3 regions of the Variovorax sp. GW821-FHT09D07 genome follow, and region 1 is predicted to be linked to each of the others. Evidence: predicted binding sites of a transcription regulator. Region 1 holds the regulator's gene; each other region holds the start of a gene.
What was found. The regulator sigma-54, encoded in region 1, starts transcription at its own class of promoters, with help from an activator protein. The targets are predictions, from matches to a motif close to TGGCANGNAANCTGCTTT.
Positions count from the first base shown of each region.

Region 2: a site for sigma-54 is predicted at 3,270-3,287, ahead of AC07OX_RS24760 (transglutaminase family protein). Genes of this name have one in related genera too.
Region 3: a site for sigma-54 is predicted at 5,254-5,271, ahead of hmpA (NO-inducible flavohemoprotein). Genes of this name have one in related genera too.

Region 1 covers NZ_JBWKOY010000012.1:62,934-70,117, reverse strand. Annotated here, with positions in the region: gene AC07OX_RS28930 (LysE family translocator) at 1-328, shown strand, start outside; gene AC07OX_RS28925 (phospholipase D family protein) at 341-1,957, opposite strand; gene rpoN (RNA polymerase factor sigma-54) at 1,968-3,557, opposite strand; gene lptB (LPS export ABC transporter ATP-binding protein) at 3,575-4,369, opposite strand; gene lptA (lipopolysaccharide transport periplasmic protein LptA) at 4,366-5,085, opposite strand; gene AC07OX_RS28905 (thiol:disulfide interchange protein DsbA/DsbL) at 5,208-5,852, opposite strand; gene AC07OX_RS28900 (SPOR domain-containing protein) at 6,005-6,769, opposite strand; gene argS (arginine--tRNA ligase) at 6,784-7,184, opposite strand, start outside.
Region 2 covers NZ_JBWKOY010000008.1:91,479-98,662, forward strand. Annotated here, with positions in the region: gene AC07OX_RS24760 (transglutaminase family protein) at 1-3,196, opposite strand, end outside; gene AC07OX_RS24765 (DNA internalization-related competence protein ComEC/Rec2) at 3,318-5,786, shown strand; gene AC07OX_RS24770 (circularly permuted type 2 ATP-grasp protein) at 5,885-7,184, shown strand, end outside.
Region 3 covers NZ_JBWKOY010000003.1:660,299-667,482, forward strand. Annotated here, with positions in the region: gene AC07OX_RS14515 (ProQ/FinO family protein) at 1-641, opposite strand, end outside; gene AC07OX_RS14520 (VUT family protein) at 752-1,309, opposite strand; gene AC07OX_RS14525 (NAD(P)/FAD-dependent oxidoreductase) at 1,312-2,937, opposite strand; gene cysK (cysteine synthase A) at 3,011-3,931, opposite strand; gene hmpA (NO-inducible flavohemoprotein) at 4,047-5,231, opposite strand; gene norR (nitric oxide reductase transcriptional regulator NorR) at 5,367-6,989, shown strand; RNA gene rnpB (RNase P RNA component class A) at 7,049-7,184, shown strand, end outside.

The DNA of each region.
Region 1 (7,184 bases):
CGCCTCGCCCCGCAGCCAAGGCCGCAGCGGACGCACCTTCCTGCTCGGCCTGGCCACGCAGATCAGCAACCCGAAGACGGCGGTGGTGTACGCGAGCATCTTCGCGGCCTTCCTGCCGCGCGAGGTGCCGCTGGTGCTGGCGCTCGCCGTGCCGGCCGTGATCTTCTGCATCGAGACGGGCTGGTACGCGATCGTCGCGCTGGCACTGTCCTCGGCCGCGCCGCGCGCGGCCTACCTGCGCTACAAGACCTGGATCGACCGCGCCGCCGGCGGCGTGATGGGCCTGCTGGGCCTGCGGCTGGTGTGGTCGGCCGTGCGCGGCACCTAGCCAACCAAGCCGCTACAGCAGGCTCTCGGGCGTGAGCGGCGCCAGCAGTTCGAGCATGGTGCGGTCCCAGAAGCCCGAGTCGGGCTCTTCGTGCAGCACGGTGGTCTTGCCGCCTTCCTCGCTGACCCACTCGATGCGCCGCGAGCCGGTGGCGCCCGCATCGGCGCCTTCGGCAAAGCGCAGCCGGTAGGCGCCCTGCTGCTTGAGCACGTCGAGCAGCTTCAGGGTCTGCTGCGCCATCTCGGGGCTGCGGATGAACAGGCCGATCTCGGTGTTGTGGATTTCGGAGCGCGGATCGAAATTCATCGAGCCGACGAACAGGATGCGCTGGTCGATCACCGCCGACTTGGCGTGCAGCCGGCCCACCGACGTGCCGAACAGGCCGAGGCGCACGCTGCGCCGCGTGCGCGCGGAACTCAGCTCGTGCAGCTCGGCGCCCAGCGCCAGCATGTCGGCGCGGTAGCGGCGGTAGGCGGTGTGGACCAGCGGTTCGTCGGTGGCGGCGAGCGAGTTGGTGACCACGCTGATCTTCACGTTGCGCCCGCGGATCTCGCGCATCACCTCCAGCCCCGACGCGCCCGGGATCAGGTAGGGCGAGACCAGCATCACATCGCTCCGCGCGCGGCGCATCTGCTCGACCACGTTGTAGCGCACGCTGTCCACGTCGAGCAGCGGCACGCCGCCATACGACGCGGTCTTGCCGATCACGCGGTCGGGTGAATCGGCATAAGCCTCGGCGGTGGTCCAGATCAGGCCGAGCTTGCCGGCGTCGAGGTCGTCGGCCACGGGGCTGTAGCCGAGCAGGTCGTTGGGCGCAGGCCTGGGCGGCGGCGGCGTGGTGTCGGGGCCGGTGGCGGCGTCGAAACGGCGCTGCAGCTCTTCGCGCGGCAGGTCGGTGTGCACGACCGCGCCGATCGGGCGCACGTGCGGGCTGTTCCAGTACTGGTCGAACAGCACGCCCAGGCGCGGGATCAGCGCGCCCGTGACGAAGGTGTCGAGGTCGATGAAGTTCGGGCCGGTGGTGCGGCGGAAGTACTGGTTGCCGATGTTGCGCCCGCCCGCCACCGCCATCGCGCCGTCGGCGATGAAGAGCTTGTTGTGCATGCGGCGGTTGACGCGGCTGAAGTCGAACAGCGACGCGGTGAAGCGCTTGAGCAGGCTGCCGCGCCCGGCCGGGAACGGGTTGAACAGGCGCAGCTCCACGTTCGGCGTGGCGGCCAGGCCGAGCAGCAGCTCGTCTTCGCCCGAGGTGTACAGGTCGTCCATCAACAGGCGCACGCGCACGCCGCGCTGGGCCGCATCGCGCAGGGTGCGCAGCAGGTAGCGGCCGGTCTCGTCGTTCTCGATCTGGTAGTACTGCACGTCGAGCGTGCGCTGCGCGCGGCGCGCCAGCTGCAGCCGCGTGTCGAAGGCGAAATCGCCGCCGGGCATCAGGCGAAAGCCGCTGAGGTCGGGGTCGGGCTGCGAGGCCAGCGCGATCTTGCCGAGCGCGGTGTCGGCCGAGACGGCGATGGCCTTGGTGGGCGGGCGCGGTGCCTCGTCGGGCAAGGTGGCACAGCCGGCGAACAGCGATGCAGCCACGAGGGCGAAGACCCAATGCCCCCAGCGCGACAGCAGGCGACGGGTCATCGTGGGCTTTCTACAGGGCTTTGCGCAGGTTGGCCGGTGCGATGCGCAAGGCCTCGCGGTACTTGGCGACGGTGCGGCGCGCGCACTCGATGCCCTGCTCTTTCAGCATCTCGGAAATCTGGCTGTCGGACAGCGGCTTCTTGATGCTTTCCGAACTCACGAACTGCTTGATCAGCGCGCGCACCGCGGTGCTCGACGCGTTGCCGCCGGTCTCGGTGCCCAGCGCCGAGCCGAAGAAGTACTTGAGCTCGACCGTGCCGAAGGGCGTGGCCATGTACTTGGCGGTGGTCACGCGCGAGATGGTCGACTCGTGCAGGCCCAGCTCGTCGGCGATCTCGCGCAGCACCAGCGGGCGCATGGCCAGCTCGCCGTGCACGAAGTAGCTCTTCTGGCGCTCGACGATGGCGTTGCTCACGCGCAGGATGGTGTCGAAGCGCTGCTGGATGTTCTTGATGAACCAGCGCGCCTCCTGCAGCCGCTGCGACAGCGCCTGGCTGCCCTCGCCCTTGTGCGACTTGAGCGCCCCGGCGTAGATGTCGTGCACGCGCAGGCGCGGCATGACCTCGGGGTTCAGCATGACGCGGAACTTCACGTTCGTGCCGCGCCCGGTCTTGGTCACGATCACGTCGGGAATGACGATGTTGCGCTCGACGTCGACAAAGCGGCGCCCTGGCTTGGGTTCGAGCCGCGCAATGACTTGCAGCGCCGAGCGCACCAGCTCTTCGTTGGTGCGCGTGAGCGTGGCCAGGCGCTTGAAGTCGCGCCGCGCGAGCAGCTCCATCGGCTGCTTGCAGATCGCGATGGCGGTCTTGCGGATGAGCGCTTCGGCCTCGGTCTCGTCTTCGCTGGCGAGCGCCTTCAGCTGGATGCTCAGGCATTCGCCCAGGTCGCGCGCACCGACGCCGACCGGCTCCAGGCTCTGCAGCAGGCCCAGCGCCACCTGGAAGTGGTGCACGAGGTCGTCGAACTGGTCGTTGTCGTCGCCCGCCAGGCCCGAGGCCAGCGCGGGCAGCGAGTCTTCGAGGTAGCCGTCGTCGTTGAGCGACTCGATCAGGAAGCGCAGCGCGGCGCAGTCGTTTTCATTGAGCCGCAGGCTCAGCGCCTGGCGGTGCAGGAAGGACTGCAGCGACTCCTGGCTGCGCGCGAGCTCGGTGGCGTCGGCACGCTCGTCGTCGCCCAGGTTGTTCTGGCGTGCGGGTGCATCGCTGCCCCACTCGCTGTCGTCGGGCGCCATGTCGACGGTGCCGTCGCCTTCCCAGTCGGGCTCGCGCTCGGCGATCTCGGCGGCGGGGCCGTCGGTGTCGGGGGTCGAGGAGGTGGTGTCGCTGGACGTGGAGGACGTGCTGGCGGCGGACGGCGTGAACTCGGCCTCGCCCTCGCCCGCGTCGTCGCGCGGCACCGGCGCATCGGCCGTGTCCAGCCCGAATTCCTCGCGCGCCGCTTCTTCCGCGGTGCGTTCGAGGAACGGGTTCTCGTCCAGCATCTGCTCGACCTCCTGGCTCAACTCGAGCGTGGAGAGCTGGAGCAGGCGAATGGACTGCTGCAGCTGTGGCGTCAGCGCCAGATGCTGCGAGACGCGAAGGGACAGCCCTTGCTTCATGGAGACCCGACCCTCCCTTACATGCGGAAGTGCTCGCCCAGGTACACCCTGCGTACCTCGGCGTTGTCGACGATCTCCGAGGGTGTGCCTTGTGCCAGCACGTGCCCGTCGCTGATGATGAACGCGTGATCGCAGATGCCCAGCGTCTCACGCACGTTGTGGTCGGTGATGAGCACGCCGATGCCGCGCTCTTTCAGGAAACTGATGATCCGCTGGATCTCGATCACCGCGATCGGGTCGATGCCGGCGAAGGGCTCGTCCAGCAGGATGAAGCGCGGCTGCGTGGCCAGTGCGCGTGCAATTTCAACGCGGCGGCGCTCGCCGCCCGACAGCGCGAGCGCGGGCGAATCGCGCAGGTGGTCCACGCGCAGGTCGGCCAGCAGGTCGGCCAGTCGCTCTTCGGTGTGCTGCTTGGTCAGCGGCATCATGCGGCCGTTGGCGTCGGGCTCGCGCTGCAGCTCGAGCACGGCACGCACGTTTTCCTCGACCGTGAGCTTGCGGAAGATCGAGGCTTCCTGCGGCAGGTAGCTCAGGCCCATGCGCGCGCGGCGGTGAATGGGCATGTGGGCGATGGGCTCGCCGTCGATGGTGATCTCGCCGGCGTCGGCGCGCACCAGCCCGACGATCATGTAGAACGAGGTGGTCTTGCCCGCGCCGTTGGGGCCGAGCAGTCCGACGACCTCGCCCTTTTGCACATCGAGCGAGACGTCTTTCACGACCGTGCGGCTGCCGTAGCTCTTCTTGAGGCCGCGCGCCACGAGGCGGCTGCCCGGAATGCCGTCGGCGGCCTGGGTTCCTGCGGTTTCGATCACTTGCGCCCTTCCCCTTCGGTGCCGCCCAGCGTGGTGCTCGGGCGCAGCCCGGCGCCGGGCGCGGGGGTGGGTGCCGGGGCCGCGGGCTTCTTGCCGCCGGCTGCCGGTGCGGAGCCGGGGGCCGCCGGGGCCGCGGCGGCCTTCGGCGTGAGGATGGCCTTGACGCGGCCACCGCCGCCCGCCGAGACGCCGGCGTTCGGCGGCACGAGGGAACCGTTGACGGTGTAGGTGTCGTTGCTCTGGTCGTAGACGATCAGGGCGCCGCTGCTCTCGTCGTTGGCCGTGGCGCCGATCAGCCGGCGCATGACGGCGCGGCGGATGAACTTGACGTTGTCGGCGCGGCTGTCGTACTCGATGACTTCCGACTCACCCTCGATCCACTCGTCGCCGGCGTTGCGCTTCTGCTTGTAATAGGCCAGCTTGCCGGGCGCCGCCGTGACCACGCCGTACTGGTAGCCCTCGGCGTCCTGGCGCACGTCCAGCCGCGCGCCGCGGATGATGATCGTGCCCTTCGTGACCAGCACGTTGCCGGTGAACACGCTGGTCTGTTTCAGGTCGTCGTAGCGCATCGAGTCGGACTCGATGTTCATCGGCTTGGTGCGGTCGGCGGTCTCGGCCAGGGCGCCCGAGGCGGCACCGGCCAGCAACAGCGCACCGAAAGCCAGGCGGCCGAGGCGACGAAGGGTGGGGAATGTGGGGATGGAGGGCAATGTCATAAAGGCACGAAACTTGCTCTGAAACATTGTATGCGTGGGATGGCAATTGCCCACCGCCGCCAATGAAAAAGCCCGCCGAAGCGGGCCTTGCATTCGACCGAAGAACCAGGTCGTCGGGTCGGTCAGCCCTTCTTGGCTTCGCCGATGAGGAAGGTCGCGACCTGCAGCACCTTGGACATGCTGCCGGCGGTTTCGCCGTCGACATACCAGCGGCCCGCCACGGCCAGGGCCGGCACGCCGGCGACCTTGTAGGCCTCGGTCTGCTGCGCCGCGCGGCGGGCCTTGCTGGCCACGCCGAAGGACGCAAAGGTTTCCTTGAACTTGGCGCCGTCGAGGCCGGCACGCTCGGCCCAGGCCTGGATGTTGGCGTCGCCGTTCAGGTTCTGGCGCTGCGCGTGGATCGCGGCAAACACCTTCGGGTGGTACTCGTCCAGCTTGCCCATCGCTTCGAGCGTGAAGTACAGGCGCTGCTTGGCTTCGACGTCGTTGCCCACGAAGGGCACCGGGATGCGGCGGAAGGCCACTTCCTTCGGGGCTGCCTTGACCCAGGCTTCGAGCGAGGGCTCGAAGTCGTTGCAATGCGGGCAGTTGTACGAGAAGAACTCGACCACCTCGACCTTGCCGGCGGGTGCATCGACGGGCACGCGCTTGTCGAGCACGAGGAAATCGGTGCCGGCCTTGGGGGCGCGCTGGGCGTGTGCCGGAACGGCAGCCAGCGAAAGCAGCCCGATCGAAGTGGCGGCCAGCGAAAAGTCACGACGTTTCATGGAAAAGGTTCTCCTGTGGGTACCGCAGTACAGAGCCGGCGCGCCGCCGGGAGTTCCCCGTGGACGGCGCGACCGAGGCGCTGGAATTGACAAACGAGTGCGGCAGATGCCGCGCGGGCGAGAGCTTAAAGGCTGTTCAAGAAAGGCGTCGGTCAGCGCTGCACGCGCACCAGCGCCGATTCGAGACCGCCGCCGTCGAGCCGTTCCTTGAGCCGGTCGGCGTCGTCCTTCTTGTTGAACGGGCCCGCGCGCACGCGGTAGACCGTGCGACCGGCCTGCTCGCGCTCGGTGACCTTGGCCTCGACGCCCATGAGCGACAGCTTGGCGCGTTGCGCCTCGGCGTCGTCGGTGGTGCGGAAGGCGCCGGCCTGCACGAAGTACATGAAGGGGTCGGCACCCGACGACGACGGCGCGGCGGCCGTGTGGCTCGGCGCGGCGGACGCGGTGGTCGTGCTGCCGCCCGCGCGGGCGCGGGCGAGGTCGCCCAGCGGATCGTTCGACGGCGGCAGGGCGTTGGCTTCGGCCGGCACCGGCGCGGGGCGCGCCGGCTTGGGCGCTACCACGACGGGGGCCGGGGCGGTGACCGGCGCGGTGGCGACGGGCGGCGTGCCGGGGGCCACGGTGGCGGGCGCGCCGGTGATCGGGTTCACCGGGCCGGTGGCCGTGGCGGCCGGCGGCGTGGCGGCCGGCTTGGGCGCGCCGGCCTTGCCGGCCAGCGGCGCGTTCGGGTCCCAGTCGCGGTTCTTGCGGGCTTCGGCTTCGTCCTGCTCGGCACCGCCGCGTTGCGTCTTGTTGACGAACGGGATCGGCACCTTGGTGACGTAGACCGCGATGCCCAGGGCGACGCCCAGACCGAGCACCAGGCCGATGATCAGCCCGATGACGATGTTGCCGCGTTGTCTGCTTGTCTTCTTCATGTTCAGAGGGTGATTCACATCTTGCTCGGCGCACTGACGCCGAGGATCGCGAGGCCATTGTGCAGCACCTGCGCGCAAGCGGCGACGAGTGCCAGGCGCGCTTTCTTCAACGTTTCGTCGTCGACCAGCACACGCTCGGCGTCATAGTAGCTGTGCAGATTGGCGGCCAACTCGCGCAGGTAGAAAGTTACGTCGTGGGGCGCGAAATCCTTGGCAGCGGCCGTCAACATGCCCGGGTACTTGGCCAGTTGCAGCATCAGCGTCTGCGCTTGCGGGGCCTCCAGCGAGGACAGGTCCACCGTGCTCAGAGATGCCACGTCGCCGGCCCAGTCGCGCAGCATCTTGCAGATGCGCGCGTGCGCCATCTGCACGTAGTAGACCGGGTTGTCGTTGTTTTGCGCCAACGCCAGATCGA
Region 2 (7,184 bases), on a different contig from region 1:
AGCGCACGCCCGCGACGAACTCGCCGGTGACGCCCGTGGGCTGCAGCGGCAGCACCTTGCCGTTGACGGTGACGACGTGGCGGCTTTCGTTCAGGCCGGTCACGCGCACCTCGATGCGCTCCAGCGATGAGTCGACATAGCGCACCGTGCCGCCGGCCGAGCCTTCTTCGCCCATCACGTGCCAGGGTTCGAGCGCGTTGCGCAGCGACAGCTCCACGCCCATCGACTGCATCTGGCCCACGAGCGGGAAGCGGAACTCGAAGTGCGGCGCGAACCAGTCGGCATCGAAGGCAAAGCCGGCCTGGCGCATCTCGCTGATGACGTCGTCGAAGTCCATCTTGACGAAGGTCGGCAGCAGGAAGCGGTCGTGCAGCTCGGTGCCCCAGCGGGTGACGGGCGCCTGGTAGGGCGCGTCCCAGAAGCGGGCGACCAGCGCGCGGATCAGCAGCTGCTGCGCGATGCTCATGCGCGCATGCGGCGGCATTTCAAACGCGCGCAGTTCCAGCAGGCCCAGGCGGCCGGTGCTGGAGTCGGGCGAGTAGAGCTTGTCGATGCAGAACTCGCTGCGGTGCGTGTTGCCCGACACGTCGATCAGGATGTTGCGCAGCGTGCGGTCGACCAGCCACGCGGGCATGTTCTGGCCGTAGATCTCGCGGTTCTTGGCGATCTCCTTCAGGGCAATTTCGAGTTCGTAGACCTGGTCGTTGCGCGCCTCGTCCACGCGCGGCGCCTGGCTGGTCGGGCCGATGAACATGCCCGAGAACAGGTAGCTCAGCGAGGGGTGGTTGTGCCAGTACAGCAGCAGGCTGGCCAGCAGCTCGGGCTGGCGCAGGAAGGGGCTGTCGGCGGGCGTGGCACCGCCCATCACGAAGTGGTTGCCGCCGCCGGTGCCGGTGTGGCGGCCGTCGGTCATGAACTTCTCGGCCGACAGGCGCGTCTCGAACGCGGCGTTGTAGAGGAACTCGGTGTGGTCGACGAGTTCCTTCCAGTTGTGGGCCGGGTGGATGTTGACCTCGATCACGCCCGGGTCGGGCGTCACGGCCAGCATCTTCAGGCGCGGATCGCGTGGCGGCGGATAGCCTTCCATCACGATGCGCACGCCGAGCTGCTGCGCGGTGGCTTCGACGGCGGCGACGAGGTCGAGGTAGTCCTCCAGGCGCGCCAGCGGCGGCATGAAGACGTAGAGCACGCCCGAGGCGCTGCCTTTCTTCTCGGCCGCCGGGCCGTTGGCGCGGCGCGGGTCGCGCACCTCGACGCACAGCGCGGTGCGCGTGACCCAGTGGGCCGATTCGCCGCGCAGCGGCTGGCGCGTGGCGGGCGTGGCGGCATCAGCGGCGGCTGCCGCATCGCCCTTCGCCGCATCGCCGGGGCTTTGCATGCGCAGCGACGCGGCCACCACGGGCGGCGTGCCGAAGGTGTAGGGCACCTCGCCCAGGTCGGCGCCAGCGACCGGAGCGGCATAGCGCGCGCGGTAGTCGGATGCGCTGGGCAACGCGGCGCGCGGCGCGGTCGGGTCGCGCTCGATGAGGTAGGGGTAGTCGCCCTTGCTGGCCCACGGCTGCGAGTCGAGCGGCAGGCGGTAGCCCATGGGCGAATCGCCCGGGATCAGGAACAGGCGGTCGTCGCGCAGGAACCAGGGGCCGGTCTTCCAGCCGGGGCCGGCGAGCGCGGGCGCGTCGCTGTTGGCGTTGCCGGGCTCGATGGGCAGCATGTAGCCGATCACCGCGTCGAGCTTCTGCGTGAACACGCGGCGCAGGCGCACGCGTTCGAGTTCGTCGTCGAGCTTGGAGTCGAAGGGGTCGACATTCACCGGCAGGCGGCGTTCGCGCCACAGGTAGTAGTAGGTGTCCTCGTAGCCGGCCTGGATGTAGCGCTCGGTGAGACCCAGCTTGTGCGCCAGCACGGTGGTGAAGCGGCGCGCGTCCTCGCTCGTGTAGTGCGTGGGAAAGCGCTCGTCGGCGAACAGCTCGGGGTCGTGCCACAGCGTCTGGCCGTCGGCGCGCCAGAAGATCGACAGCGCCCAGCGCGGCAGCTGCTCGCCCGGGTACCACTTGCCCTGGCCGAAATGCAGGAAGCCGCCCTGGCCGTACTCGGCGCGCAGCTTGTGCACGAGCTCGGTGGCGTAGCCGCGCTTGGTGGGGCCGAGCGCGTCGGTGTTCCATTCGGGCGCGTCGCGGTCGCTGGTGGCCACGTAGGTGGGCTCGCCGCCCATCGTCAGGCGCACGTCGCCGGCCACGAGGCGCGCATCGACCGCGTCGCCGAGCGCGAGCACCTCGGCCCATTGTTCTTCGGTGTAGGGCTTGGTGACGCGCGGCGATTCGTAGATGCGCGTGACCTTCATCTCGTGGCTGAACTCGACCTCGGACTCGTCGACGCCGCCTTCGATGGGCGCGGCGCTCGACGGCGTGGGCGTGCAGGCCAGCGGGATGTGGCCTTCGCCGGCCAGCAGGCCCGAGGTGGCGTCCAGGCCGATCCATCCGGCGCCCGGCAGGAACACCTCGCACCAGGCGTGCAGGTCGGTGAAGTCGACCGTGGTGCCGCTGGGGCCGTCGAGCGCCTTCACGTCGGGCGTGAGCTGGATCAGGTAGCCCGACACGAAGCGCGCGGCCAGGCCGCAGTGGCGCAGCAACTGCACCAGCAGCCAGCCCGAGTCGCGGCACGAGCCGCTGCCGTTGCTCAGCGTTTCTTCCGGCGTCTGCACGCCGGGCTCCATGCGGATGAGGTAGCTGACGTCCTTCTGCACCTGTTGGTTGATGCCGACCAGGAAGTCGATGGTGCGCTGCTCCTTGCGCTCGATTTTGTCGAGGTAGGCCTGCAGCAGCGGCGTGGGCTTCTCGGTGACGAGGTAGGGCGCCAGCTCCTCGGCCTGCGAGGCCGTGTACTTGAACGGGAAGTTCTCGGCCTGCGGCTCGAGGAAGAAGTCGAAGGGGTTGTAGACCGCCATCTCGACCACGAGGTCGACCGTGACCTTGAACTCGCGCGTCTTCTCGGGGAACACGAGCCGCGCCTGGTAGTTGGCGAACGGGTCCTGCATCCAGTTGACGAAGTGCTCGGCCGGTTCGACCCGCAGCGAGTACGAGATCACATTGCTGCGGCAATGGGGCGCGGGGCGCAGTCGCACGACTTGCGGGCCCAACTGCACCAGGCGGTCGTATGTGTAGTGGGTGACGTGGTGGAGTGCGGCGTGGATGGACATGCGTAGGGGCGTGCAGTGCAGCGAGGTTGCATCGAAAAGATGTCTCTGGTGAGACGCATACTAGCCCAGTTGCCAAGCAATTAACGCGCCATCGAGCGTGGGTTGGGGGAGGGTTTGCATCATGGATTCCGGGGTGTGGGGAGGGCAGTCGCGGCGTGCGTCCGAGGCTGTCGCGGGTGGGTCGGGGGCCTTCGTTGCGCTGGGCGGCACGCTGCTCGGCGCGGCGGTGCAACTGCGCCAGCCGCTGCTGTGGGCGGCAGGTGTCTACGTCGCGTTGCTGCTCGTGGGGCTCGGCGGCGGATGGCTGTTGTGGCGGTGGCGTGGGCCTCGGCTGCTCGTGCTGATGCTGTCGCTGGCCTGCGGCGCGATGGCTGGCGCGGGGCTCGCCGGATGGCGCGCCACGGCCTATGCGCAGGGGGCGCTGAACCCGTCACTTGAAGGGCGCGACCTGCGGCTCACGGGCGTGGTCTCGCAGATGCCGCAGCCCGGCGAGATCGGAACGCGCTTCCGTTTCGATGTGGAGACGGCGCAGTGGGCCGAGGCCTCGCGCGATGAGGCCCGGCCGACGGTGCCGCCGCGCATCGCACTCGCCTGGTACGGCGACTACGGCGGGATGTGGGAGCAGCCCGCCGAACGTCGCGCGTCCGTCGCACGCACCGTGGGCGAGGTGCACGCCGGCCAGCGCTGGCAACTGACCGTGCGCCTGCGCGCGCCGCACGGCAACCTCAACCCGCATGGCTTCGACAGCGAACTGTGGGCGTGGGAGCAGGGCGTGCACGCGCAGGGCCACGTGCGGGCCGGGGCGCGCGACCCCGCGCCGCGCCTGCTGGGCACGACGTGGCGGTACCCGATCGAGCGGGCGCGCGAAGCCGTGCGCGATGCGGTTTTCGCGCGCGTGGACGACCGGCGTCAGGCCGGCGTGATCGCCGCGCTCGTCACCGGCGACCAGGGCGCCATCGACCGCGCCGACTGGGACGTGTTCTGCGCCACCGGCGTGGCGCACCTGATGTCGATCTCGGGCCTGCACATCACCTTGTTCGCGTGGTTCGCGGCGCATGTGGTCGGCGCGCTCTGGCGGCGCAGCAGCCGGCTCATGCTGCGGCTGCCCGCGCAACAGGCCGCGCTCGCTGGCGGCGTGCTGCTGGCCGCGCTCTACGCGCTCTTCAGTGGCTGGGGCGTGCCCTCGCAGCGCACGGTCTGGATGCTCGCGGCCGTGGCGCTGCTGCGCCTGACCGGTCGGCGTTGGCCGTGGCCGCATGTCTGGCTGCTGACGGCGGCGGTCGTGGTGGCCGCCGACCCGTGGGCGCTGCTGCAGGCGGGCTTCTGGCTCAGCTTCGTCGCCGTGGCGGTGCTGTTCGCCTCCGCCACGGCCGTGCCGGGCGAGGGCAGGGTGGGCGCGCTCACGCGCCTGGGGCGCTTCTTTCGTGAGCAATGGACGATCACGCTGGCGCTCACGCCGCTGAGCCTGCTGCTGTTCCAGCAGGTGTCGGCGGTCGGGCTGGTGGCCAATGCGCTCGCGATCCCGTGGGTGACGCTGGTGATCACGCCGCTGGCGATGCTCGGCGTGGCGGTGCCGCCGCTGTGGGACGTGGCCGCTGGGGCGGTGAAGCTGTTCGCGCTGTTGCTGCAGGCGCTCGCTGGCCTGCCGTTCGCCACGCTGTCGATGGCCGCGCCGCCGCCATGGCTGGCCGCAAGCGGCGTGGCGGGCGGCGTGCTGCTGGCGATGCGCCTGCCGTGGTCGGTGCGCGCGCTCGGCCTGCCGCTGTTGCTGCCAGTGCTTTTGTGGCAGCCAGTGCGGCCTGCGGTGGGCGAATTCGACCTGCTCGCCGCCGACATCGGGCAGGGCAACGCGGTGCTCGTGCGCACCGCCACGCACAGCCTGCTGTACGACGCCGGCCCGCGCTACGGGCTCGACAGCGACGCGGGCCACCGCGTGCTCGTGCCGCTGTTGCGCGCACGCGGCGAACGGCTCGACCTGCTGTTGCTGAGCCACCGCGACATCGATCACACCGGCGGCGCGCCCGCGGTGCTCGCCATGCAGCCGCAGGCGGCGCTGCTGAGTTCCATCGAGGCCGGGCATCCGCTGCAGGCGCTGCGCCCCGCGCGCCGCTGCGAGGCCGGGCAGCGCTGGACCTGGGACGGCGTCGACTTCGAGGTGCTGTTTCCCTATGACAGCGACTATCTCGGCTTCACGCGGCCCAACGCCGTGTCGTGCGTGCTGCGCATCGGCAACGGCCGCGCCACGGCGCTGCTGGCCGGCGACATCGAGCGTCTGCAGGAGGCCGCGCTGGTGTCGCGCACGCCCGGGCTGTCGGCCGACGTGCTGCTGGTGCCGCACCATGGCAGCAAGACCTCGTCGAGCGAGCTTTTCCTGGATGCCGTGCGCCCGCGCATTGCGCTCGTGCAGGCCGGCTACCGCAGCCGCTTCGGCCACCCCGCGCCCGAGGTGGTGGCGCGCTATGTCGAACGCGGCGTGCGGGTGATCGACAGTCCCCGCTGCGGCGCCGCCCAATGGGCGAGCCCGGCGCCGGCCGAGGTGAAGTGTGAACGCGCGCACGACCTGCGCTACTGGCGCCACCGCATGCCATGACGGTCCGAAACGCGAAATGCCCTCGCATCGGGCCCAAACCTAGGGCTTCTACTGGCCTCGAACTTGCTAAGCTATGGCTCAAGGAGATTGGTCGTTCCATGCACAAATTCGACGAGATGTATGAGCAGCTCCCCTATGCGGGCGCTGCAATCCGACAGCACTACAAGCGCTACGACCAATGGCTTGCGAAGCAACCCGGTGAGGTGATGCGATCGCGGCGTGAAGAGGCGGAAATGATTTTCCGCCGGGTCGGCATCACCTTCGCGGTGTACGGCGCCAAGGACGAGGACGGCTCCGGCACCGAGCGGCTGATCCCGTTCGACCTGCTGCCCCGGATCATTCCCTCCCACGAGTGGGAGAGCATGGAAAAGGGTCTGGTGCAGCGTGTCACGGCGCTCAACCGCTTCCTGTACGACGTGTACCACGACCAGGAAATCATCAAGGCCGGCATCATCCCGGCCGAGCAGATCCTGAACAACGCCCAGTTCCGTCCCGAGATGATGGGCGTGAACGTGCCGCACAACGTCTACTCGAACATCTCGGGCATCGACATCGTGCGCGCCCCTGATGCCCAGGGCAATGGCGAGTACTACGTGCTCGAAGACAACCTGCGCGTGCCCAGCGGCGTGAGCTACATGCTCGAGAACCGCAAGATGATGATGCGGCTGTTCCCGGAGCTGTTCAACCAGAACCGCATCGCGCCGGTCGCCCACTACCCCGACCTGCTGCTCGAAACCCTGCGCGCCAGCGCGCCGCCGGCCACGGCCGAGCCCACGGTGGTGGTGCTCACGCCCGGCATGTACAACAGCGCCTACTTCGAGCACGCCTTCCTGGCCCAGCAGATGGGCGTGGAGCTGGTCGAGGGACAAGACCTGTTCGTCAAGGACGACTTCGTCTACATGCGCACCACGCGCGGCCCGGTGCGGGTCGACGTGATCTACCGCCGCGTCGACGACGACTTCCTCGACCCCGAGGTGTTCCGCCCGACCTCCACCCTCGGCTGCGCGGGCCTCATGCGCGCCTACCGCCAGGGCAACGTCGTGATCTGCAACGCCGTGGGCACCGGCGTGGCCGACGACAAGTCGATCTACCCGTACGTGCCGAAGATGATCGAGTTCTACCTCGGCGAGAAGCCGATCCTGAAGAACGTGCCGACCTACATGTGCCGCAACAAGGACGAGCTGCAGTACACGCTCGACAACATGAAGGACCTGGTCGTCAAGGAGGTGCACGGCGCCGGCGGCTACGGCATGCTCATCGGCCCGGCCGCCACGCAGGCCGAGATCGAGGACTTCAAGAAGGCTGTCATCGCCAAGCCCGACGGCTACATCGCCCAGCCCACGCTGAGCCTGTCGACCTCGCCGACCTTCGTCGACGCCGGCATCGCGCCGCGCCACA
Region 3 (7,184 bases), on a different contig from region 1:
GCTTCGATGGCCTTGGCGATGCGCGTCACCAGCTGCGGGCGCAGGTCTTCGCCGGGGTTGCGGTGCGAGCGGCGGCGGTGCAGCTCGAGGATGGCGTGGTGCACGTGCTCGGGTGCGACCGGGTCGAGCGCGTTGCCGTCCAGGTCGTGGCGCGCATGGCCGGCGGCCACGCTCTCGAGGTAGCGCGTGGAGCGCGCATGCTGGCCCATCGCGATCTTCAGGTCTTCGGCCTTGAAGTCTTCGGGATGGCGCGCGATCAGCTCCTCGTACACGCCGAGCTTCAGTGGCACGAAGCGCGCGCCGAACAGCTGCGGGTACAGCTCGAACAGGCGCTCGAGCACCGGATTGACCTTGCGCGGTGCGCGCTGGGCTTCGGGCTGTTGTTGCTGTTGCGGCTGCTGTCCGCGCGGCTTGCGCCCTTGTTGCGGCTGCTGCTGCCCATGCGGGCGCTGTTGCTTGGCGCGCGGCGGCCGTTGTTGCTGCTGTTGCGCGGGGGCGGTGGGCTGCGTTGCCGACGCGTCAGCGCCTGCGTCGGTGCCCGTGCCGGCCTTCAGCTGCTGCAGCTGCTCGGCCATGTCCGGGCGCTGGCGCCGTGCGTTGCGCGAGTTCGTGTTCGGGGCGGCGGTGGATGCGTCGGTCATACGGAAGGCTCGGCGATGGGCGCGAGGGATGGAAAGAGAAGAAAAGGAACAACCGGTCCCGCGCGGTCAGCGCGGCCGGAACATCCTGCGGGTATTGTCAGGGCGGATGGTCATGCGCGTGCAGCGCCTCGGTCACCTCGGTCAGGGACCTGCCGCCCGATCAGCAGCCGGAACGGCAGCAGCATCAGCACGCCGACACCGAGCTTCACGCCCAGGTCGCCGAGCGCCCAGGTGAGCCAGGGGCCGTCGGTGCCCGCGAAGGCGATGCCCCAGAAGACGATGCTGTCGAGCACGGCCGCGATCACCGTGGCCACGAGCGGCGCGCGCCACCACAGGCCGCGGCGCAGCCGGTCGAACACGCGGATGTCGAGCAGCTGCGAGGCGATGAAGGCCAGGCCCGAGGCGGCGGCGATGCGCGCCGGTGCGAGCAGCAGCGACACCGCCACGGCCACCGCGAAGCCGACCCAGGCCACGCGACGCGCCATGCCGGGGCCGAAGCGCCGGTTGACGAGGTCGCTCACGAGGTAGGCCACCGGATAGGTGAAGGCGCCCCAGGTGAGCCAGTCGTTGATGGCGAACTGCACCAGGAGGTTGGACGCGAGCACCACGGCGGCCATCGCCAGCGTGGCGACGGCCAGCTGGCCGGTGGTGGGACGGTGGAAGTGCATCGTCAAACCGTGCTGCCGAGCACGCTGCGCGCCACGGCCTCGGCCACCTTGATGCCGTCCACGCCGGCCGACAGGATGCCGCCCGCGTAGCTCGCGCCTTCGCCGGCCGGGTAGAGGCCGCGCACGTTGAGGCTCTGGAAGTCGTCGCCGCGCGTGATGCGGATGGGCGACGAGGTGCGCGTTTCCACGCCGGTGAGCACGGCGTCGTGCGTGTCGAAGCCCTTGATCTTGCGACCGAAGGCGGGAAAGGCTTCGCGCATCGCCTCGATGGCGTAGGCGGGCAGGGCCTGGTGCAGGTCGGTCGGCGTCACGCCGGGCTTGTACGACGGGATGATGCTGCCGAGCGCGGTCGAGGGCTTGCCGGCGATGAAGTCGCCCACCAGCTGGCCGGGCGCGTGGTAGTTGCTGCCGCCGAGCACGTAGGCGTTGCTTTCGAGCTGGCGCTGCAGCGCGATGCCCGCGAGCGCATCGCCCGGGAAGTCCTTCGGGTCGATGCCCACCACGATGCCCGCGTTGGCGTTGCGCTCGTTGCGCGAGTACTGGCTCATGCCGTTGGTGACCACGCGGCCCGGCTCGCTGGTGGCCGCGACCACGGTGCCGCCGGGGCACATGCAGAAGCTGTAGACCGAGCGGCCGTTGCTGGCGTGGTGCACCAGCTTGTAGTCGGCCGCGCCCAGCAGCGGATGGCCCGCGTGGCGGCCCCAGCGGGCGCGGTCGATGAGGCCCTGCGGGTGCTCGACACGGAAGCCGATGGAGAAGGGCTTGGCCTCGATGTGCACGCCGCGGGCGTGCAGCATCTCGAAGGTGTCGCGCGAGCTGTGGCCCAGCGCCATCACGACGTGGTCGGCGCGCAGTTCGCTGCTCTGGCCCGTCGTCTGGTCGAGCACGGTGAGGCCGCGCAGGTGACCCTCTTCGATGTGCACGTCGGTCACGCGCTGCTCGAAGCGGATCTCGCCGCCGAGCGCGACGATCTGCTCGCGGATGTTCTCGACCACCTTCACCAGCTTGAAGGTGCCGATGTGCGGATGCGCGACGTACAAGATTTCGGGGGGCGCGCCGGCCTTCACGAACTCTTCCATCACCTTGCGGCCGAGAAAGCGCGGGTCCTTGATCTGGCTGTAGAGCTTGCCGTCCGAGAAGGTGCCGGCGCCGCCTTCGCCGAACTGCACGTTCGACTCGGGGTTGAGCACGCTCTTGCGCCACAGGCCCCAGGTGTCGCGGGTGCGCTGGCGCACGGTCTTGCCGCGTTCGAGCACGATGGGCTTGAAGCCCATCTTCGCGAGCATCAGCGCCGCGAAGATGCCGCAGGGGCCGAAGCCGATCACCACGGGCCGCGTCGCGTTCGCAGGCGCCTGGCCCGGCGGCGTGTAGCGCATGTCGGGCGCGGGCTGGATGTGCGGGTGGCTGGCGTGCTTGGCGAGCAGCGCGGCTTCGAGCGCCGCGTCGGCCAGCTGCACGTCGCAGATGTAGACCGTGAGCAGGTCGACCTTGCGGGCGTCGAAGCTGCGCTTGTAGACGGTGTGGGAGGCGATCGCGTCAGGCGGAACGTCGAGCGTCCGGGCGATCAGGGTGGCCAGCGCCTCTGGGGCGTGGTCGAGCGGGAGTTTGAGTTCGGAGATTCGCAGCATGTCGTGGGGCTTGTGGTTATCAAGCAGACCGACGATTTTAAGCGCCCGAGGCGCTATGAAACTTGTAGCTGGATCAGGCGGGCAGGAAGCCTTCGACGGAGAGGTAGCGCTCGCCCGTGTCGTAGTTGAAGCCCAGCACCACCGCATCGGGCGCCAGCGAGGGCAGCTTCTGCGCAATGGCCGCGAGCGTCGCGCCCGACGAGATGCCGACCAGGATGCCTTCCTCGACCGCGCAGCGGCGCGCCATTTCGCGCGCCGGCTCTGCGTCGACCTGCAGCACGCCGTCGAGCAGCGAGGTGTCGAGGTTCTTCGGGATGAAGCCCGCGCCGATGCCCTGGATGGGGTGGGGCGCCGGTGCGCCGCCCGAGATCACGGGCGAAGCCACGGGCTCCACCGCGAACACCTGCAGCTTGGGCCACTTCTTCTTGAGCACCTTCGCCACGCCGGTGATGTGGCCGCCCGTGCCCACGCCGGTGATGAGCACGTCGATGCCCTCGGGAAAGTCGGCCGCGATCTCTTCGGCCGTGGTGCGCACGTGCACGTCGACGTTCGCGGGGTTGTTGAACTGCTGCGGCATCCACGCGCCCGGCGTGCCGGCCACGATTTCCTCGGCGCGGGCGATCGAGCCCTTCATGCCGTTGGCGCGCGGCGTGAGGTCGAAGGTGGCGCCGTAGGCCAGCATGAGGCGGCGGCGCTCCACCGACATGCTGTCGGGCATCACCAGGATCAGCTTGTAGCCCTTGACGGCCGCGACCATCGCCAGGCCGATGCCGGTGTTGCCCGAGGTGGGCTCGACGATGGTGCCGCCGGGCTTGAGCGCGCCGCTCTTCTCGGCGTCTTCCACCATCGACAGCGCGATGCGGTCCTTGATCGAGCCGCCGGGGTTGGCGCGCTCCGACTTGATCCAGACCTGCTGCTTCGCATGGCCGAACAGGCGGTTGATGCGGATGTGCGGCGTGTTGCCGATGGTCTGGAGGATGTTCTGGGCCTTCATGGAATCTCCTTGGGTGCGAGGGTCGGATGGTCAGCGCGCATTGTGGCGCCCCCTGGGCCGGGTTGCACCCGGCCCGCGACCGTTTCCGCACGAGGGGATGGCAGGCCGTTGCGGTTCAGGCCTCCAGGGCTTCCAGCGGCCCGAAGAACTCGTAGCGAAGCTGCTGCTTGGGCACGCCGAGCGCCAGCCCGTTGGCATACACCGCCTGCATGAAGGGCTTCGGCCCGAGAAAGTACAGGTCGACGTCGCGGTCTTCCGGCAGCAGCCCGGCCAGCAGCTCGCGGGTGACGAAGCCGGTCGCGTGCGGCGTGTCGCTCTCGCGCGGCGCGTCGTAGACATACAGCGGCTTCACGTTCGCATGCCGCTGCGCGAGTGCGTCGACGCGGGCGCGGAACGCGTGCGCGCCGCCGTGCCGCGCCGCATGGACGAAGTGCACCGGCCGGCCCGTGTGCGCCACCGATTCGAGCATGCTCATCGCAGGCGTGATGCCCACGCCGCCCGTCACCAGCACGAGGGGACGCGCCTGCTCGCCCGCGGGCTGCAGCACGAAGTCGCCGCACGGTGCCTGCGCCTGCAGCCGCGTGCCGACCGCGGCGGCTTCGTGCAGCCAGTTCGAGGCGCGACCCCCTTCCTCCTTCTTCACGCTGATGCGGTACCACGGCTTGCCCGGCGCGTCGGACAGCGAGTAGTTGCGCCGCACCGGCTGGCCGTCGATCTCCAGCACCAGCGTGAGGTACTGCCCCGGCGTGAACGCCAGCAGCGCACCGCCGTCCACGGGCTCCAGGTAGAACGAGGTGATGACCTCGCTTTCGTCCTCGCGCCGGGCCACGCGGAATTCGCGCGTGCCGCGCCATCCACCGGGTTGCGCCGCGTTGGCGCTGTAGACGGCTTCTTCCGCGGCGATGAGCAGGCCCGCCAGCGATTCGTAGGCTTCGCCCCAGGCGGCGATCACCTCGTCGGTCGCGGCATCGCCGAGCACCTCCTTCACGGCGCGCAGCAGGTAGTGGCCGACGATCGGGTAGTGCTCCGGCAGCACGCCCAGCGCGGCGTGCTTCTGGATGATGCGGGGCAGGGCGCCGGCGATCGCTTCGAGCCGGTCGATGTGCGCGCCGTACGCGATGACCGCGCCCGCCAGCGCGCGTGCCTGCGTGCCGGCGGCCTGGTGCGCTTCGTTGAAGAAGGCCTTCACCTGCGGATGGCCCTCGAACATGATCTTGTAGAAGTGGCTGGTGATGGCCTCGCCGTGGGCCTGGAGCGCGGGCACGGTGGACTTGACGATGGCGATGGTTTGCGGGTGCATGGTCTGGCGGTCCTTCGGTTGAGATGCAGTTTTCATCTCACGATCCGTGCCAGCCGGAAGGCCCCTGCAAGTGCTTGACGCCATTGGGGATTTACCAGGCGTGGTCAAATTCACAACAACTCCAGCGTTGTACTTATGACCACATTGCGTGTCGATTCGACCACCGAGGCCCCGCCGCCCGAGCCCGAGCCCGAGCCCGAGCCCGAGCCCGAGCCCGAGCCCGAGGCCGAGGCCGCCCGCTACCGATCGCTGCTCGCCGCTGCGCGCGGACTGGTCCGCTGCGATGCCGCCGCGCTGCTGCAGCTCGACGTCGACGTGCTGAAGCCCGTCGCGGTCGACGGCCTGAGCGACGAAACCCTGGGGCGCCAGTTTCCCGTCGCCGCCCATCCGCGCTTCGCGCGCCTGCTCGACAGCGAACGGGGCCTGCGTTTCGCCCACGACAGCAACCTGCCCGACCCGTACGACGGCCTCGTCGCCGGCCAGCCGGGCATCCTGCCGGTGCACGACTGCATGGGCGCGCCGCTGCGCCTGCGCGGCGCCGTCTGGGGCCTGCTCACGCTGGACGCCCTGGAGCCGCACGCCTTCGATGCCGTGGGCCCGGCGCAGATGGAGGCGTTGATCGCCCTCGTCGAAACCGGCATCGAGGCCGCCCACACGATCCGCGAGATGCAGGCGCGCGCGGTGCGCGAGCAGGCCGTGGCGCAGGCGCTGCGTGCGGGGCGTGGCGCGCCGCGCGAACTGCTGGGCAGCAGCCCGGCGATGAAGCAGCTGTGCCACGAGATCGACACCGTCGCCGTGTCCGACCTCACGGTGCTGCTGCTCGGCGAAACCGGCGTCGGCAAGGACCTGGTCGCGCAGCGCCTGCACGCGCGCTCGCGGCGCAGCGAGCAGCCGCTCGTGCAGGTCAACTGCGCGGCGCTGCCCGAGACGTTGGCCGACAGCGAACTCTTCGGCCACAAGCGCGGCGCGTTCACCGGCGCCGTGCAGGACCGCGACGGCAAGTTCGAGATCGCCGATGGCGGCACGCTCTTTCTCGACGAGGTCGGGGAGTTGCCGCTGAGCGTGCAGGCCAAGCTGCTGCGCGTGCTGCAAAGCGGCGAGGTGCAGCGCCCCGGCAGCGACCGCATGCGCAAGGTCGACGTGCGCGTGATCGCGGCCACCAACCGCGACCTGCCCGCAGCGATCGCGCAGGGCCGGTTTCGCGCCGACCTGTACCACCGACTGTCGGTCTATCCGCTGGTCGTCGCGCCGCTGCGCGAACGGGGGCGCGACGTGCTCGTGCTCGCCGGCAGCTTTCTCGAGGAGAACCAGCACCGGCTGGGCGCGCGCAACCTGCGGCTCTCGCCGGCGTCGAAGGCCGCCATGCTGGCGCACGGCTGGCCGGGCAACGTGCGCGAGCTCGAGCATGTGATCAGCCGCGCCTCGCTGCGGGCGTTCAGGGAACAGCCGCGCGGTTCGCGCTGGACGGCCATCGAGCCGCATCACCTGGCGCTGGACAGCGCCGCCGTCGTGGGAAGCGCCATGGCAGCGCCCGTGCAGGCCCCGGCGAACGAACACGCGGGGCCTGTCATCGCGGTCGGCACGCTGCGCGAGGCGACCGAGGCCTTCCAGCGGGCCTGGCTCTCCGAACTGCTCGCCCGCCACGGAGGCCGCGTGGCCAGCGCCGCGCGCGAGGCCGGCATCGACCGCAGCAACTTCCATCGGACCTTGCGCAAGCTGGGCCTGGTGCAGGCCGGCGACGGCGAAACGCCCGGCTGACGACCGGCGCGCGGCGTCGCCTGAAGGGTCATTGATGGGGCGGGCGATAATCGAGCCGTGAAGCACGCCAGACCGCCGCTGGTGCAAGCCCGAAAGGGACGATGCTCTGCCCTCGGGCAACAGCATCGGGTCGAAAGATCGCACTGGAGGAACGTCCGGACTGCACAGGACAGCGCAGGAGTTAACGACTCTCCA